DNA from 2 places in the Streptomyces sp. DT2A-34 genome. Region 2 is predicted to be linked to the other one. Evidence: riboswitches for the same ligand, from Rfam matches in the RefSeq annotation. Region 2 holds a riboswitch; the other holds the start of a gene.
What was found. A riboswitch is a leader RNA that binds a small molecule or an ion and turns the genes downstream of it on or off. The one in region 2 is predicted to bind S-adenosylmethionine.

Region 1: linked by a shared signal. The riboswitch ahead of thrC (threonine synthase) and the one ahead of QQM39_RS33595 (aminotransferase class V-fold PLP-dependent enzyme) in region 2 are both predicted to bind S-adenosylmethionine.

Annotation. Positions count from the first base shown of each region.
Region 1 is NZ_JASTWJ010000001.1:5,506,518-5,515,345, reverse strand. Features, by position in the region: gene groL (chaperonin GroEL) at 1-1,397, opposite strand, end outside; gene QQM39_RS24585 (cold-shock protein) at 1,772-1,978, opposite strand; gene QQM39_RS24580 (MoaD/ThiS family protein) at 2,421-2,696, opposite strand; gene thrC (threonine synthase) at 2,801-4,087, opposite strand; SAM riboswitch class I at 4,106-4,275, opposite strand; gene QQM39_RS24570 (glucosyl-3-phosphoglycerate synthase) at 4,409-5,380, shown strand; gene QQM39_RS24565 (trehalose-6-phosphate synthase) at 5,455-6,861, shown strand; gene otsB (trehalose-phosphatase) at 6,924-7,772, opposite strand; gene QQM39_RS24555 (DUF3263 domain-containing protein) at 7,943-8,191, opposite strand; gene QQM39_RS24550 (extracellular solute-binding protein) at 8,281-8,828, opposite strand, start outside.
Region 2 is NZ_JASTWJ010000001.1:7,524,903-7,533,730, reverse strand. Features, by position in the region: gene QQM39_RS33600 (glycerate kinase) at 1-342, shown strand, start outside; gene QQM39_RS33595 (aminotransferase class V-fold PLP-dependent enzyme) at 288-1,679, opposite strand; SAM riboswitch class IV at 1,824-1,940, opposite strand; gene trpD (anthranilate phosphoribosyltransferase) at 2,025-3,089, opposite strand; gene QQM39_RS33585 (cytochrome bc complex cytochrome b subunit) at 3,346-4,980, opposite strand; gene QQM39_RS33580 (ubiquinol-cytochrome c reductase iron-sulfur subunit) at 4,977-6,026, opposite strand; gene QQM39_RS33575 (c-type cytochrome) at 6,023-6,835, opposite strand; gene QQM39_RS33570 (heme-copper oxidase subunit III) at 6,916-7,536, opposite strand; gene QQM39_RS33565 (hypothetical protein) at 7,682-8,083, shown strand; gene QQM39_RS33560 (Ig-like domain-containing protein) at 8,163-8,828, opposite strand, start outside.

The sequences.
Region 1 (8,828 bases), 2.0 Mb from region 2:
ACCTTCTCCACCACGACGCCACCCTCGAGGCCGGCGTTGACGGCGATCTGCTTCAGCGGGGCCTCGAGCGCGAGCTTCACGGCGTTGGCGCCGGTCGCCTCGTCACCCTCGAGCTCCAGCTTCTCGAAGACGGCGGTGGCCTGGATGAGGGCCACGCCACCACCGGCGACGATGCCCTCCTCGACGGCCGCCTTGGCGTTGCGCACGGCGTCCTCGATGCGGTGCTTGCGCTCCTTGAGCTCCACCTCGGTGGCGGCACCGGCCTTGATCACGGCCACGCCACCCGCGAGCTTCGCCAGGCGCTCCTGGAGCTTCTCGCGGTCGTAGTCCGAGTCGCTGTTCTCGATCTCGGCGCGGATCTGGTTCACGCGGCCCGCGACCTGCTCCGAGGAGCCGGCACCGTCGACGATGGTGGTCTCGTCCTTGGTGATGACGACCTTGCGGGCCTTGCCCAGGAGGTCGAGGCTCGTGTTCTCGAGCTTGAGGCCGACCTCCTCGGAGATGACCTCGCCGCCCGTGAGGATGGCGATGTCGTTCAGCATCGCCTTGCGGCGGTCACCGAAGCCCGGGGCCTTGACCGCGACGGACTTGAAGGTGCCGCGGATCTTGTTGACGACCAGGGTCGACAGGGCCTCGCCCTCGACGTCCTCGGCGATGATCAGCAGCGGCTTGCCCGACTGCATGACCTTCTCCAGGAGCGGGAGCAGGTCCTTGACCGAGGAGATCTTGGAGTTGGCGATCAGGATGTACGGGTCGTCGAGGACGGCCTCCATACGCTCCATGTCGGTGGCGAAGTACGCCGAGATGTAGCCCTTGTCGAAGCGCATACCCTCGGTGAGCTCCAGCTCCAGACCGAAGGTCTGGGACTCCTCGACGGTGATGACGCCTTCCTTGCCGACCTTGTCCATCGCCTCGGCGATGAGCTCGCCGATCTGGGTGTCGGCGGCGGAGATGGAGGCCGTGGAGGCGATCTGCTCCTTGGTCTCGACATCCTTGGCCTGCTCAAGGAGAGCGGCGGAGACGGCCTCGACGGCCTTCTCGATACCGCGCTTGAGGGCCATCGGGTTGGCGCCGGCGGCTACGTTGCGCAGGCCCTCCTTGACCAGGGCCTGGGCGAGAACGGTCGCGGTGGTCGTACCGTCACCGGCGACGTCGTCCGTCTTCTTGGCGACTTCCTTGACCAGCTCGGCGCCGATCTTCTCGTACGGGTCCTCGAGCTCGATCTCCTTGGCGATGGAGACACCATCGTTGGTGATCGTGGGGGCGCCCCACTTCTTCTCGAGGACGACGTTGCGGCCCTTGGGGCCGAGCGTCACCTTCACGGCGTCCGCGAGCTGGTTCATGCCGCGCTCGAGGCCGCGCCGCGCCTCCTCGTCGAACGCGATGATCTTGGCCATGTGAAGTGGTCCCTCCAGGACTGGGGGTGATTCCTTCGGACCGCGCCCGCGCCCGCGACGGACGGCTCGCCTGCCTCGTGGTTCCTTGCCCCACCTGGCCTGCGGGCCTCACCGACCCGGTCCTTCGTTGTCACTCTCACCTTCAGAGTGCTAACGCCAATGATTAGCACTCGACCCATGCGAGTGCAAGCGGCTCTCGGGGATCGGGCGGGGCGCTCAGCCGGGCGCGAACAGGGCCCTGGCAGGGTCCGGGCAGGGTCCGGGCAGGTCCACGCAGGACGGAGGGCACACCCGACGGCACGGCGAAGGGCCCGCACCCCGGGAGGTGCGGGCCCTTCGAAGAAGAACGTCGCTGCTTTAAGTCGACGCGTGCTTCAGCTGGCCGCCAGCCGGACCATGTCCGCCTGCGGCCCCTTCTGACCCTGCGAGATCTCGAAATCGACTCGCTGGCCCTCTTCCAGGGTGCGGTACCCGTCCATCTGGATCGCGCTGTAGTGGACGAAAACATCCGCACCACCGTCGACCGCGATGAAGCCGTACCCCTTCTCCGCGTTGAACCACTTGACGGTGCCCTGAGCCATGCCTAACTCCCCTATTACTGGCCCTTGCACAGATCCACACTTCGCGGATCCGGGTCAGACCTCACCCCCCATTGGTCGGGGGCGTGCGCCGGAACGCGTCGACCGCGGCTGAATGTATCTGCCCAACTGCCGTCTGCAACAGGTCAATCGGACGAGAAATCCGGGCACGACCGGTCGGGAATGTGGGGACAATTCCGCTGACTTCAGGTCAAGTCGGACCCGGCAAAGGGAACAAAAGCCGCAAAAAACCCGCACACTTTGGCTACTTCTTGTCGGGGGTGCGGCAGAAATCAAGGGCCACCGACCCGTGAATCGGCGGCGCTTTCCCCAACTGTACCTCGCTCAACCACACAGAATTGCCCCCTCCGCTTCTCTCACGGAGGGGGCAATCCGATGAACTCTCGGTAATTGGCATTACCGAGGGTAATGATCGGTCATTCGGTCAGCCGCCGGCGACAGCCGGGATGATGGAAACGCCCGCACCGTCCGGCGTCGCCGTCTCCAGCCCCTGCTCGAAACGGACGTCGTCGTCATTGACGTACACATTGACGAACCGACGCAGCTTGCCCTGGTCGTCGAGCACCCGGGCGGCGATCCCGGTGTGGTTCTTCTCCAGGTCGGCGATGACCTCGCCGAGGGTGCCGCCTTCAGCGGCGACCTCAGCCTGCCCGCCGGTGTAGGTGCGCAGGATGGTCGGGATGCGGACGGTGACGCTCATACGGTGTGACCTCCGGTCGGGTATGCAGGTTCGGTGGGGCAGCGTCCCTAGGGGCGCGGGGAACTGCGCGACCAGCCCCCACCGGCCCGCAGCGAACAACGGTCTTAGACGAGCCCAGCCTCACGGAACGAGTCGAGGTTGGGACGAATGGTCGCAGTAAGCCCCGTACCGGCCACCGCATCCAGCGTCTTCAGACCATCACCGGTGTTCAGGACAACCGTCGTCTTCGTCGGGTCGAGGACACCGTTCTCGATCAGCTTGCGCGTCACACCCACGGTCACCCCACCGGCGGTCTCCGCGAAGATGCCCTCGGTCCGAGCGAGCACCTTGATCGCGTCCACGACCTGCTCGTCCGTCACGTCCTCCACCGCACCGCCGGTACGGCGAGCGATGTCCAGGACATACGGCCCGTCCGCCGGGTTGCCGATCGCCAGCGACTTGGCGATGGTGTTCGGCTTCTGCGGGCGGACGACATCGTGGCCGGCCTTGAAGGCGACGGACACCGGCGAGCAGCCCTCGGCCTGCGCTCCGAAGATCTTGTACGGCTTGTCCTCGACGAGGCCGAGCTTGATCAGCTCCTGCAGCCCCTTGTCGATCTTCGTGAGCTGCGAGCCGGAGGCGATCGGCACGACCAGCTGGTCCGGGATCTGCCAGCCGAGCTGCTCGCAGATCTCGTACGCCAGGGTCTTGGAGCCCTCCGCGTAGTACGGCCGCAGGTTGACGTTGACGAAGCCCCAGCCCTCGCCGGCCGGGTCGCCGATCAGCTCGGAGCAGAAACGGTTCACGTCGTCGTAGTTGCCCTCGATGCCGACGAGCTCACCGCCGTAGACCGCGGCCATGACGACCTTGCCCTGCTCCAGGTCGTGCGGGATGAACACGCAGGACCGGAAGCCGGCGCGGGCGGCGGCGGCGCCCACCGCACCGGCGAGGTTGCCGGTGGACGAGCAGGAGAGGGTCGTGAAGCCGAAGGCCCGCGCGGCCTCCAGGGCCTGGGCGACGACGCGGTCCTTGAAGGAGTGCGTCGGGTTGCCGGAGTCGTCCTTGATGAACAGCTTGCCGGCGTCGACCCCCAGCTCGCGCGCGAGGTTGTCGGCCTTGACGAGCTGGGTCCAGCCGGGGTTGATGTTCGGCTTGGTGGCCACGTCGGCGGGGACGGGCAGGAGGGGCGCGTAACGCCAGATGTTCGCGGGTCCCGCCTCGATCCGCTTGCGGAGCTCCTCGGCGTCGTAGGCCGAGAAGTCGTAGGCGATCTCCAGCGGGCCGAAACACTCCTCGCACGCGAAGACCGGTCCGAGGGGTACCCGGTGGCCACACTCGCGGCAGGACAGCGCCGCGGCGGGACCGAGGTCTACGGTGGATTCGGTGGTGCTTGCAACAGTCTGCGCAGCCATGTGAGGCGAGGCCCTTTCTCCTCATCTTCCTCACGACGCATCTCGCCGTGAGACGGATTTGGCACCTTCCCTAGCCGGGAGCCTCGCGGAGACGATCAGCGGTGATACGGCAGTGATCGCTACGAGAACCGACTGGAGGGTTGCCGGGGCTTCATCGGGCCGTTTCCCTCTGCCCCTCTGGATGAGCTGTATTCGGTTGTTAACGGCGGTTGACCCCGGACATGCGATGGTCATCCGCGTTGTTCAAGACTGTAACCGACGGCCAGGACAGTTGAGAGAGTCCGTCCGAACCGCGAGACAAACCGTGAGGAGCCGCCAACCGTGCTGGAAGAAGTCGAGCGCTGGCTGAGCACCCGCTCCTGGTCCGTGACCGATCGCCCGCTCCACCGGATCCTGGCCGCCAAGCAGCGTACGGGCCAGTCGGTCTCCGTCGTGCTGCCTGCGCTCAACGAGGAGGAGACGGTCGGCGACATCGTCGCGATCATCCGTCACGACCTCATGCAGCAGGTTCCGCTGGTCGACGAGATCGTCGTCGTCGACTCGGGATCCACCGACCGTACCTCCGAGGTGGCCGCCGCCGCGGGCGCCCGGGTCGTCCACCGCGACGACATCCTGCCCCGCATCCCGACCGTGCCCGGCAAGGGCGAGGTGCTGTGGCGCTCGCTGCTCGTCACGAGCGGCGACATCGTCTGCTTCATCGACGCGGACCTGAAGGAGTTCTCCTCCGACTTCGTCTCCGGCATCGTGGGCCCGCTGCTCACCGATCCCGAGGTCGACCTCGTCAAGGCCATGTACGACCGCCCCCTCGGCACTGAGTTGAATTCGCTCGCCTCCGGCAAGACGGCCGGGCAGGGCGGCCGGGTGACCGAGCTGATGGCGCGCCCGCTGCTGAACATGCACTGGCCGCAGCTGGCCGGTTTCGTGCAGCCGCTCGGCGGCGAGTACGCGGCCCGCCGCTCGCTGCTGGAACAGCTCCCCTTCCCCGTGGGCTACGGCGTCGAGCTCGGCATGCTGGTCGACGCCCTGCACCTGGTGGGCCTCGACGCCCTGGCCCAGGTGGACGTGGGCGTCCGCAAACACCGCCACCAGGACGGGCAGGCCCTCGGCCGGATGTCCGCCGCGATCTACCGCACGGCCCAGCTGCGGCTGGCCCGCGGCCATCTCATCCGCCCCGCCCTCACCCAGTTCGAGCGGGGCGAGGACGGTTTCGAGCCACGCACGTTCTCCGTGGACACGGAGGAGCGGCCGCCGATGGCGGAGATCGCGGAGTACGCCTCCCGCAAGGTGGCTTGAACGTCGTATACGGCCCCTGCCAGTGAGGTGAACCGCACGTTTGAGCGGTTCCGGGCCGGGCTAGGTTGAGGCGTATGGCTGCTACGTACGGTGCTGCGCGGGTGCTGGTCGCCTCCAACCGGGGCCCTGTCTCCTACACGGTGCGCGAGGACGGTTCACTGCACGCCAAACGCGGCGGCGGCGGGCTGGTCTCCGGCCTGTCGGCGATCGGCTCGCAGGCGGGCGCGCTGTGGGTGTGCTCGGCGTTGTCCGACGGCGACCGGGAGGCCGTACGGCGCGGGGTCGGCGAGGACGGCGTGCGGATGCTGGACATCCCGGCCGACGTGCATGCCGACGCGTACAACGGCATCGCCAACTCGGTGCTGTGGTTCGTGCACCACATGCTGTACCAGACGCCGCTTGAGCCGGTGTTCGATGCGGAGTTCCGGCGGCAGTGGGCGTCGTACGAGGCGTACAACCGGGCCTTCGCCGAGGCGCTGGCCGCGGAGGCGGCGCGGGGTGCTTCGGTGGTCGTGCAGGACTACCACCTGACCCTCGTTCCCGGGATGCTGCGCGAGCTGCGCCCGGACCTGCGGATCGGGCACTTTTCGCACACCCCGTGGGCGCCGCCGGAGTACTTCCGGATGCTGCCGGACGACATCGCCGGGCAGGTGCTGCGCGGGATGCTGGGTGCCGACCGGCTCGGTTTCCTCACCCGCCGCTGGGCGGACGCGTTCACCGCGTGCTGTGAGCAGTTCACGGGCGGGCTCGGGTCCACGCGGATCGGCGTGCACGGGCTGGGGGCGGACGCGGACTTCCTGCGGCGGCGGGCCCACGAGGCGGACGTCGAGGAGCGGATCCTGGCGCTGCGGGACGAGATCGGCGAGGGCCGCAAGACGATCGTGCGGGTCGACCGGACCGAGCTGTCCAAGAACATCGTGCGCGGCCTGCTGGCCTATCGGCAGCTGCTCGACGACCACCCCGAGTGGCGGGAGCGGGTGGTGCACGTGGCGTTCGCGTACCCCTCGCGCCAGGACCTCGCGGTGTACCGCGACTACACGGCCGAGGTCCAGAGAGTGGCGGATGAGATCAACTCCCGGTACGGGACGCCGGGTTGGACGCCGGTCGTGCTCCACGTCAAGGACGACTTCGCGCGGTCGCTGGCCGCGTACCGGCTGGCCGACGTGGCCCTCGTGAACCCCATCCGGGACGGCATGAACCTCGTCGCGAAGGAGGTGCCGGTCCTCTCCGACGAGGGATGCGTGCTGGTGCTGTCGCGGGAGGCCGGGGCGTTCGAGGAGCTGGGCGAGGACGCGATCGCCGTGAACCCGTACGACGTGATCGGCACGGCGCGGGCGCTGCACGAGGCGTTGTCCGTGGGGCCGGAGGAGCGGGCGGAACGGTCGAAGCGGCTGGCTGCGGCCGCGACCGCGCTCCCGCCGGCCCAGTGGTTCCTGGACCAGCTGCACGCGCTGGAGGAGGGGGCCGGCCGGCCCGCTTGAGCGCGGCCGGCTCGCCCGGTCGGACCGCCCGGTAGGCGCGCGCCTGGGCGGCGATCGCCGGATCAGTCTGCTCGACCAGCGATCGCCCGCAACAGTCGTACGACCCCCTGCGGACCGTCGACCACGAGGTCCGCCTTCTCCGACAGCTCGGTGACCTCCTCGCTGCCGCTGCACACCAGGAGGCCGGGGGTGCCGTCGGAGCGGAGTTCGCCGACGGCGGCGTACGCGGGGAGGTCGCCCAGGTCGTCGCCGGCGTAGAGGACGGACTCGGCGCCGAGTTCGCGGACGTACTCGCTCAGCGCCACGCCCTTGTCCATGCCGGGTGGGCGGAGTTCGAGGACCATGCGGCCCGGTTCGACGATGAGGCCGTTGCGGGTGGCGAGGTCGGTGAGGGGCTCGCGGAGGGCGTCGAAGGTGCCCTGGGGGTCGGCCGCGCGGCGCGTGTGCACGGCGATGGCATGGCCCTTGTCCTCGACCCAGGTGCCCTGTGTGCTGTCGAGGAGGTCCGGCAGTTCGACGCGTACGGCTGCGATGCCGGGGTGGGGGTCGGGGGCGGTGACCTCACCGCTGACGGCGTCCCAGCGCTCGGCGCCGTAGTGGCCGAGCACGACGAGGTGCTCCAGGCCTGGGGCTCCGGTGAAACCGCCGTACCGTACGGCGACGTCGGCCGGGCGGCCGGTGATCACCGCCACGGCGGCGACCTTCGGGGCGAGCGCGGTGAGGGCCGGCAGGGCGTCGGGGTGGGGGCGGGCCTGCTCGGGGTCCGGGACGATCGGTGCGAGTGTTCCGTCGAAGTCGAGGGCGATCAGTGCGCGTTCCGGGCGGGCGAGGATGGCGGCGAGGCCGGCGCGGCCGGGTTGGGTGGTGGGGGTCGGCAGGGGGTCCGTGGAGTTGGTCGAGTGACTGCCCATGGGGCGACCCTACCCAGCAGGGGTGCACGCCGGGGTGGCTGACGTACTCAGCCCGTCCGGCGTTTGAGGACGAGGCCCGTTCAGGGCCGAAGCGGGGGTCTGGGGGCGGCAGCCCCCAGGGATGGGACGGGTAGGGGCGGCGGGGGCGAAAACCTCCCGGCGCGCACCCGTCACCGTTCCGCCCGCCGCCCCTCCCGCACCCGCCGCAACCGGTTCACCGTCACCGGATCGTGCGCCAAGGCCCGGGCGTCATCCAGCAGGGCGTTCAACAGCTGGTAGTAGCGCACGGGCGCCAGGCCAAGCTCCTCGCGTATCGCCCGTTCCTTCGCACCGGGCCCCGGAAAACCCCGGCGTTCCAGGGCGAGGATGGCCTGCTCACGCTCCGCGAGGGCGGCGGGCTCGGACTGTTCCTGGCTCATGTCCCGCACACTAGCCCCCGCCACCGACACCACCGTTGCCCTGCCACCGCCATCACTCTCGCCCCGCCACCGACCAACCACCGGCGGAGCTACTCGGCACTCTCCGCCCGCGCAGCCGTCGACTGCAGCTGCCCCAGAATCGCCGAAGGGCTCCCCCCGGCCGAGACCGTCTTGCCGATCCGCTTCTTGATGTCCGCGCTGACCGCGGCCCACGAGGTCCGCCCCACCGGGTACAGCTCGGAGAGCGAGAGCTGCTCCAGGAAGGGCTGGAGGTCGGCGTCCTGCGGGGCCGCCGTCATCACGGTGGACGCGGAGTTCGTGACGGGCAGCAGGTCGTACTCACGGGAGAAGTCCAGGACGTTCTGCTGGTCGTAGACGAAGTCGAGGAACTCGCCCACCTGCTCGGCATGGCCGTTCTGCTTGAAGGCCATCATCCAGTCGGCCACGCCCATGGACATCTCGGTGGGACCGTCCAGCCCGGGCATGGGCACCATGCCGAACTTCACGCCCTTCTTCGCGGCCATCTGCATCAGCGAGGGGTGGCCGTTGAGCATGCCGACGTCCCCGGCCGCGAAGGCCGAGAACGCGTCGGCCCGGTTGAGCTCGCCGGGCTCGACCGGCCCCGTGAGCCCCTTGC
Region 2 (8,828 bases):
CTGGTCGTCACCGCCGAGGGCGCCATGGACCACCAGACGCCCCGCGGGAAGGTCCCGGCCGAGGTGGCCCGCCGGGCCAAGCTGTCGGGTCGCCCGGTGCTCGCGCTGGCGGGCACGCTCGGCGAGGGCGCCTACGACGTGCCCGGCGTGGACGCCTTCAGCGGGATCCTGCCGGCGCCGATGGCCCTGGCGGAGGCCCTCGTGCGGGCCTCCGAACTCCTCACGGACGCCACCGAACGCGCCCTGCGGATGATTCTGCTGGGCGCCCGGCTACCGGCGCCGGGGCTTCATGCGGAGGTAGCGGAGGTGTCGGGCACGCAACGGCCGTCCTCCGTGCGGTAGTTCCACCGGGCACCGTCCGTCACGAGCTCCTTCACGGCGTTCACGAACCGTTCGACGTGCTCGTCCGGCGTACCGGCCCCGAAGCTCACCCGGATGGCGTTGAGGGACTTCTCGCCGGGTGCCGCCTCCGGGGCGCCGCACTCGCCCTGCGTCTGCGGGTCGCTGCCCAGCAGCGTCCGGACCAGCGGGTGCGCGCAGAACAGCCCGTCCCGCACCCCGATGCCGTACTCGGCGGAGAGGGCGGCGGCGAAGTGGGAGCTGTTCCAGCCGTCGACGACGAAGGAGATCACGCCGACGCGCGGGGCGTCGTCACCGAAGAGGGAGAGGACCCGCACCTCGGGGACCTCGGCGAGACCCGCGCGCACCTTCTCGATCAGGTACTGCTCCCGCGCGACCAGGTCGTCGAACCCGGCCTCGGTGAGGGCCTTGCAGGCGGAGGCGATGGAGTAGGCGCCGATGACGTTCGGGGAGCCGGCCTCGTGCCGGGCGGCGCTCTCGTGCCACTCGACGTCCACTCCCCCGTCCTCGCGCCGGGAGACCTTACGGCTGGCGCCGCCGCCCGCGAGGTACGGCTCGGCCTCGCGCAGCCAGTCGGCGCGGCCGGCCAGGACGCCCGAGCCGAAGGGGGCGTACAGCTTGTGCCCGGAGAAGGCGACCCAGTCGACGTCGAGGTCCTGGACGCTCACCGGGTGGTGCGGGGCGAGCTGCGCGGCGTCGAGCACGATGCGGGCGCCGTGCGCGTGGGCGGCGGCGGCCAGTTCGCGGACCGGCCACAGCTCACCGGTGACGTTCGAGGCGCCGGTGACGCAGACCAGGGCCGGGCCGTAGCCCCCTTCGATCGACACAGTGCGGTCGGCGAGGGCCCGCTCCAGGGTCTCGACGGCCTGGCGCGGGGTGCGGGGCGCGTTGAGGTAGGTGACGCGGGCGTCGCGCCAGGGCAGCAGGGAGGCGTGATGCTCGGTCTCGAAGACGAAGACCTGGCAGTCGGCCGGGAGGGCGGCGGCGAGCAGGTTCAGCGAGTCGGTGGTGGACCGGGTGAACACGACCTGGTCGCTGTCCCGGCAGTCCAGGAACTCGGCGACCGTCCTGCGGGCGTTCTCGAACAGGTCGGTGGACAGCTGGGAGAGGTACCCGGCACCGCGGTGGACGCTGCCGTAGTACGGCGCGTAGGCGGCCACGTCGTCCCAGACGCGCTGAAGGGTGGGGGCGCTGGCGGCGTAGTCGAGCGCGGCGTAGGTGACCTCGCCACCGGTCACGAGCGGGACGGTGACATCCCGGCCCAGAACGGGCAGGGGGGTGCAAACGGACTGGTCGGCGGCAGCGGTGGAGACAGACATGGCGAACTCCCGTGAGAGGCATGCGAGTGGAGAGGCATGCAGGAAAGAGAAAAGGGTGTGCGGAAGCGGGGCTCAGCGGCCCTATCGCATTCGCTTGCTCACGGAAGACTCCCTCGAACGACCAGGACCCCTGGTTTCGAGAGGGGCCCGCGCTTGCCGTAGACCTCGCTGCCTACGGCCTGGTCTTCACCCGGGGCACCCCGCCACGGACGGAGGGTTGCCGGACAGTCGGCCGGGGCCTCATGACTGTCACTCATGACCTGGTCCAACATCCTGCCATACGATCTTCGATGCGCAAGGGCGCAGTCCGGATCCTGGACTGCGCCCTGCGTCACATGTGCCGGGTCAGGCGTTGCTGGCAGCCACCCACCGCTCCAGCGTCCGCTTGGCCGCGCCCGAGTCGATCGACTCCGCCGCCTTCGCCATGCCGACCCGGATCTGCTCCGTGAGCGGAGCGTCCGTCTGCTCGAACGCCACCAGCGCCGCCGCCGAGTTGAGCAGTACGGCCTCCCGCACCGGCCCCGTCTCGCCGTCCAGCAGGCGCCGGGCGACCTCCGCGTTGTACGACGCGTCCGCGCCGCGCAGCGCCTCCACGGGCACCAGGTCGAGGCCGACGTCGCGCGGGTCGAAGGCCTCCTCGGTCACCTTGCCGTCGCGGACCACCCACACCCGCGAGGTGGCCGTCGTCGTCAGCTCGTCGAGGCCGTCGTCGCCGCGGAACACCAGCGCCGACGAGCCGCGCTCGGCCAGTACGCCGGCGATGAGCCCCGCCATCCGGGTGTCGAAGCAGCCGACGGCCGAGGCGGTGACGCGGGCGGGGTTGGTCAGCGGGCCGAGGAGGTTGAACGAGGTCGGGATGCCCAGGTCCCGCCGTACGCCACCGACGAACCGCATCGAGGGGTGGAACTTGGCCGCGAAGCAGAAGGTGATCCCGGCCTCGTCCACCACCCGCGCCACGCCCTGCGGCGACAGGTCCAGGTTGATGCCGAGCTTCTCCAGCACGTCGGAGGAGCCGCTCGCCGAGGACGACGCCCGGTTGCCGTGCTTGACGACCTTCGCGCCGGCGCCCGCGATCACGATGGCGGACATCGTCGAGATGTTGACCGTCTTGGCGCGGTCGCCACCCGTGCCGACGATGTCGACGGCCGGGCCGGGAATGTCCAGCGGCTGGGCGTGGGTGTACATCGCCTCGACGAGACCGTTGATCTCCTCGACCGTCTCGCCCTTGGCCCGCAGGGCCACCATGAAGCCCGCGATCTGGGCGTCCGAGGCCTCACCGCTCATGAAGCGGTCCATCGCCCATGCCGTGTCGCCGGCGCTCAGGTCCTGTCCGCCGAGCAGCGCGCTCAGCACCTCGGGCCAGGAACGGCCCGCCGCGATGTCGCCTCCAGCGGGGGTCACAGCGCTCATAAGCCGCTCCTGGGTCAGTTGTGATGTCCCGCACTACGGGACGCGAGTCTCAACGGGGTCCACCCTATCCAGCCGCAGGGCACGGCGAAGGGCCCCGTCCGTTGTACGGACGGGGCCCTTCAACCGTGGCATGGCTAGGCAGGTCCGGCGGGGCGGCGGTTCGACCGCGCCCCTGAAGGGGCGCGGGGAACTGCGCGACCAGCCACGACGGCGCCGCAGACGACAGCCCACACAACGCGGCACCACAAGCGGAGCGTCAGTGGTGGCCGTGGCCGCTCGTGATCTCCTTGTACTCCTCGACGGTCGGCTTCGGGATCTGGCCGTCCTCGTCGAAGTACGACTTGCTGAGCTTGGCGCGCAGCTTCTCGGAGCCCTTCACCTTGCGCTCGACGCCGTTCTCGTCGACCGTCGGGCCGATCTCGAGCGGCTTGTACTGCTCGTGCGCGGTGAGGGTGTACAGCGCGTCCTGGCTGAGCGGCTCGTGCACCTCGATGAACTCACCGTGCGGCAGGCGCTTGATGATGCCCGACTCGCGGCCGTGCAGCACCTTGTCCTTGTCCCGGCGCTGCAGGCCGAGGCAGATCCGCTTGGTGATGATGAAGGCGAGCACCGGTCCGGCGAAGAAGCCGATCCGGACGAACCAGGTGACCGCGTTGATCGACAGGTGGAAGTGGGTGGCCCACAGGTCGTTGCCACCACCGACCAGGCCGATCATGTACACGGTGATCCAGGCGACGCCGAACGCGGTACGCGTCGGGGCGTTGCGCGGACGGTCCAGGATGTGGTGCTCGCGCTTGTCGCCGGTGACCCAGGACTCGATGAACGGGTAGACCGCGATCGCCATCAGGACCACACCGAAGAGCACCAGCGGGATGAACACGCCGAGCACCAGCGTGTGACCCCAGAGGTTGATCTCCCAGCCCGGCATGTAGCGGACCAGCCCCTCGGCGAAGCCCATGTACCAGTCGGGCTGGGCGCCCGTGGACACCTGGTCCGGACGGTAGGGGCCCATCGCCCAGATCGGGTTGATCTGCGCGATCGCCGCGATGGCCGCGATGACACCGAAGACCAGGAAGAAGAAGCCTCCGGCCTTGGCCATGTAGACCGGCAGCAGCGGCATGCCGACGACGTTCTTGTTGGTCTTTCCGGGGCCCGCGAACTGCGTGTGCTTGTGGTAGAAGACCAGGATCAGGTGGCCGACCACCAGGCCGAGCATGATGCCCGGCAGCAGCAGGATGTGGACCGAGTAGAAACGGGCCACGAAGTCGACGCCCGGGAACTCGCCGCCGAAGAGGAAGAACGAGATGTACGTGCCGACGATCGGCATGGACAGGATCGCGCCCTGGGTGAAGCGGACACCGGTGCCGGAGAGCAGGTCGTCCGGGAGCGAGTAGCCGGTGAAACCGGTGAACATGCCCAGGACGAACAGCAGGAAGCCGAACAGCCAGTTGATCTCACGCGGCTTGCGGAACGCGCCCGTGAAGAACACGCGCATCATGTGCACGAACATGCCCGCGAGGAAGATCAGCGCCGCCCAGTGGTGGATCTGCCGGATGAGCAGACCACCGCGCACGTCGAAGGAGATGTGCAGCGTCGAGCTGAACGCCTCCGACATGAGCTGTCCCTGCAGCGGGACGTAACTGCCGTGGTACTCCACCTCGTTCATCGACGGGTGGAAGAACAGCGTCAGGTACACACCCGTGAGGATGATGATGATGAAGCTGTAGAGGCAGACCTCGCCCAACATGAACGACCAGTGGTCGGGGAAGATCTTGCGCATGTTGGCCTTGGCCAGGGAGTAGATCCCCAGCCGGCCGTCGGCCCAGTCGGCGACGCGCTCGCCGGCCGGAGCCTTCTCGCGAGAGCGGTCGGTGGTCTCTGTAGTGCTCATCCGCGCTCCCAGAATGCAGGACCGACGGGCTCATCGAAGTCGCCGAGCGCCTCGAGGTAGCCCTCGTCGTTCACGCCGATGCGCAGCTGCGGCAGGGCGTGGCCGGCCGGGCCGAAGATCACTCGGGCACCGTCGGAGAGGTCGAAGGTGGACTGGTGGCAGGGGCAGAGCACGTGGTGCGTCTGCTGCTCGTACAGGGAGATCGGGCAACCGACGTGGGTGCAGATCTTCGAGTACGCGACGATGCCCTCGTGCGACCACTCGAGCTCGCGCTTGTCCTTGATGTCGTCGGGCTGGAGCCGGACGATCATCAGGGCGGCCTTGGCGATCTCGTTCTGGAAGTCGTGGTCGTGCTCCTCCAGGCCCTCCGGCTTGGCGAAGGTGAGGGAGCCGACCGCGACGTCCGAGGGACGCAGCGGCTCGTCGGTGTTCATGTTGACGAGCAGCTTGCCCTTGGACCACATGGTGTGGCGCAGCTTGGTGCCGGGCAGCGGGCCGAGGTCACGCAGCAGGACGACACCGGAGAGCGGCACCAGGGTGAGCGCGCCGAGCATCGTGTTGCGGATCAGCTTGCGGCGGCCGAGCGCGGACTCCTTGGCACCCTGCCGGAAGTCGGCCATGACCTTGGCCTTGACCTCGGGCTCCGCCGCGATCGCGTGCCGGTCGTCGGCGACCTCCACGTCGGACATCAGGGTGCGGGCCCAGTGGACCGCGCCCGCGCCGATGCAGAACAGCGCCGTACCGAGGGTCAGACCCAGCGCGAAGTTCAGCGCGTTGAGGTGCCCGATCGGGAAGACGAAGACCGACTTGTCGTGCGGGATCGTGACGAACGAGGCGATGAAGCCGACGGTGGCCAGCATCGACACCGTGAACATCAGGGCGACCGCGCGCTCGGACCGCTTGGCGGCCCGCTCGTCGATGTCCTGGATCCGGTGCTCGTGGGGCGGCAGGCCGGGGTCGGCGAACGGGTGCTTCTCGTCCGCTACCGCGACACGGGCGTCCTGCTCAGCGGGCAGGTTCTCTTCTGGAATCTCTTGGCTACTCATGACTTCTTGGCCTTTGCGGTCCGAGCGGCGACCCAGACGGCGACCGCGATCAACCCACCGAGACCGAAGATCCAGGCGAAGAGGCCCTCACTGACCGGGCCGAGGCCGCCCAGCTCCAGACCACCCGGGTTGACCGTCTCGTCGCTGTTGACCGCGTGCAGGTACGCGATGATGTCCTTCTTGTTCTGCTCCGACAGCGTGGTGTCGGGGAACGACGGCATGTTCTGCGGGCCGGTCTGCATGGCCTCGTAGATGTGCTTCGGGTCGACATCCTCGAGCGTCGGGGCGAACTTGCCCTTCGTCAGCGCGCCGCCCTTGCCCGTGAAGTTGTGGCACTGGGCGCAGTTGTTGCGGAAGAGCTCGCCGCCCTTGGCGATGTCCGCACCCTCGGAGCCGTACTGCTCCTCGGTCGGGACGGAGGGGCCGGCGCCCAGCGAGGCGATGAACGCCGCGAGCTGGTCGATCTCAGCCTGCGAGTAGATGTTCTTCTTCTTCGGGACCTGGGCGCCCTGGGAGGTGGCGGCCGGCATACGCCCCGTCGCGACCTGGAAGTCGACGGCTGCGGCGCCGACGCCCACCAGGCTCGGACCGTCCGAGGTGCCCTGACCGCCGGTTCCGTGGCAGCTGGCGCAGCCGACGGTGTAGAGCTTTTTGCCCTCCTCGATGGTGAGGGACTGGGCGGATTCCTCGGCCTGCGCCTTGCTCGTGGGCGCGAACAAGTCGTACACCGTGCCCGTGCACGCCAGCGCGAGGAGTAGGACGACGACCGCCGCCAGCGGATGGCGTCGTCGTGCGGAGAGCTTTTTCACGGATTACCCCGGTGTCAGGATCTTCTGCGTCGATGCTTGCGGTATGTGCGTTTGTGGAACGCGCGCGGGATCGGGCCCGGCTACTTGATCATGTAGATCGTGGCGAAGAGGCCGATCCAGACGACATCGACGAAGTGCCAGTAGTAGGACACGACGATCGCGGCGGTCGCCTGCTCGTGCGTGAACCTCTTCGCCGCGTAGGTGCGGCCGAGGACCAGCAGGAAGGCGATGAGACCGCCCGTCACGTGCAGGCCGTGGAAGCCGGTGGTCAGGTAGAAGACCGAGCCGTACGGGTCGGACGAGAGCGAGAGGCCCTCGTGCTTGACCAGCTCGGTGTACTCGTACACCTGACCGCCGATGAAGATCGCACCCATGACGAAGGTGACGATGAACCAGCCCCGGAGCTTCTTGACGTCACCGCGCTCGGCGGCGAAGACGCCGAGCTGGCAGGTGAGGGAGGAGAGCACCAGGATCGTGGTGTTCGTCGCCGAGAACGGGAAGTTCAGGGCCTCCGCCTTCTCGTGCCAGAAGTCCGGACCGGTCACCGATCGCAGGGTGAAGTACATCGCGAAGAGGGCCGCGAAGAACATCAGCTCGGAACTCAACCAGATGATGGTTCCGACGCTGGTGAGGTTCGGTCGATTGACCGACGGGTGCGCGTGACCCTTGTCTACTGTCGTTGCTGTCGCCACGACCGACATTATGTCGGTCGCTTATCCCGCCCTCACTCCGGGGGGTGCCGTTCGGAGTGTCTTCCCCGTTCATACCGGTGTTGACGTGGTGTTCAAGGGAGTAGCATCCGGCCCAACGGGCCTGTCCTTACGACGCTGACGTCACGGAGGAACAATGCAGCCGACCGCCACAGTGCTGGTCTACAGCGACGACTCCAACACCCGCGAGCAGGTGAGGTTGGCTACGGGGCGCCGTCCCGCTCCGGACGTGCCTGTCGTGCAGTTCGTGGAGTGTGCGACGCCTGCCGCGGTGGTGCGCGAGCTGGACAAGGGGGGCATCGACGTCTGTGTGCTGGACGGGGAGGCCGTGCCCATGGGAGGCATGGGGGTCTGCCGGCAGATCAAGGACGAGGTGTTCAACTGCCCGCCTGTGCTGCTGCTGATCGGGCGGCCGCAGGATGCGTGGCTGGCCACGTGGAGTCGGGCCGAGGCGGCGGTGACGTTGCCTGTGGAGCCGGTGGAGTTCGCGGCGGCGTTGGCTTCGCTGTTGCGGACGAAGAACCTTCAGAGCGCCTGAGAGCTCGGGGGTTCGCGTTTCGTGGGCGACTGCGGGTCCGTTGTGGCTGGTCGCGCAGTTCCCCGCGCCCCTAGGGGCGTCACACTACTGTCGGCCTGAGACGTGCTGCCTCTTCAGGCCTTGGGCCGTCGGGGGTGCCGCCCACCAGCGCGCTGCCGCCCCGCCACTTCTTCCAGTCCAGGTTCCAGTCGCCGAAACCGTTGCCGAACGGTTCCATCGTGTTGCCGTACGAGTTGATGACCTTGACGATGTCGCCCTCGCGGACGTTGTCGAAGAACCACTCGGCGTTGGCGGTGCTCATGCCGGTGCAGCCGTGGCTGACGTTGGCGTAGCCCTGGGAGCCGACCGACCAGGGGGCGGCGTGGACGTACTCGCCGCTCCAGGTCACGCGGGTGGCGTAGTAGACCGGTAGGTCGTACGAGTCGGCGGAGCCCTCCGCTATGCCGATGCTGGTGCCGCGCATACGTACGAAGTACTCCTTGCCCAGGACGACCTTGACGCCGTTGCGGGTCTCGAAGCCGGGCTTGCCGGTCGTGACCGGTATCGACCTGACCTCCTCGCCGTTGCGGTAGAGCGTCAGCTGGTGGGACGCGGCGTCCGTGACGGCGATGACCTGGTCGCCGATGGTGATCGTCAGGGGCTTGACCTTGCCGCCCCGGAGACGGTCGCTGATCTTGATGCCTTCGAGGTTGCTGCGGGCCCGGATCGTGGCCTGGGTGGGCCAGTACTCCTTGGGGCGGTAGTG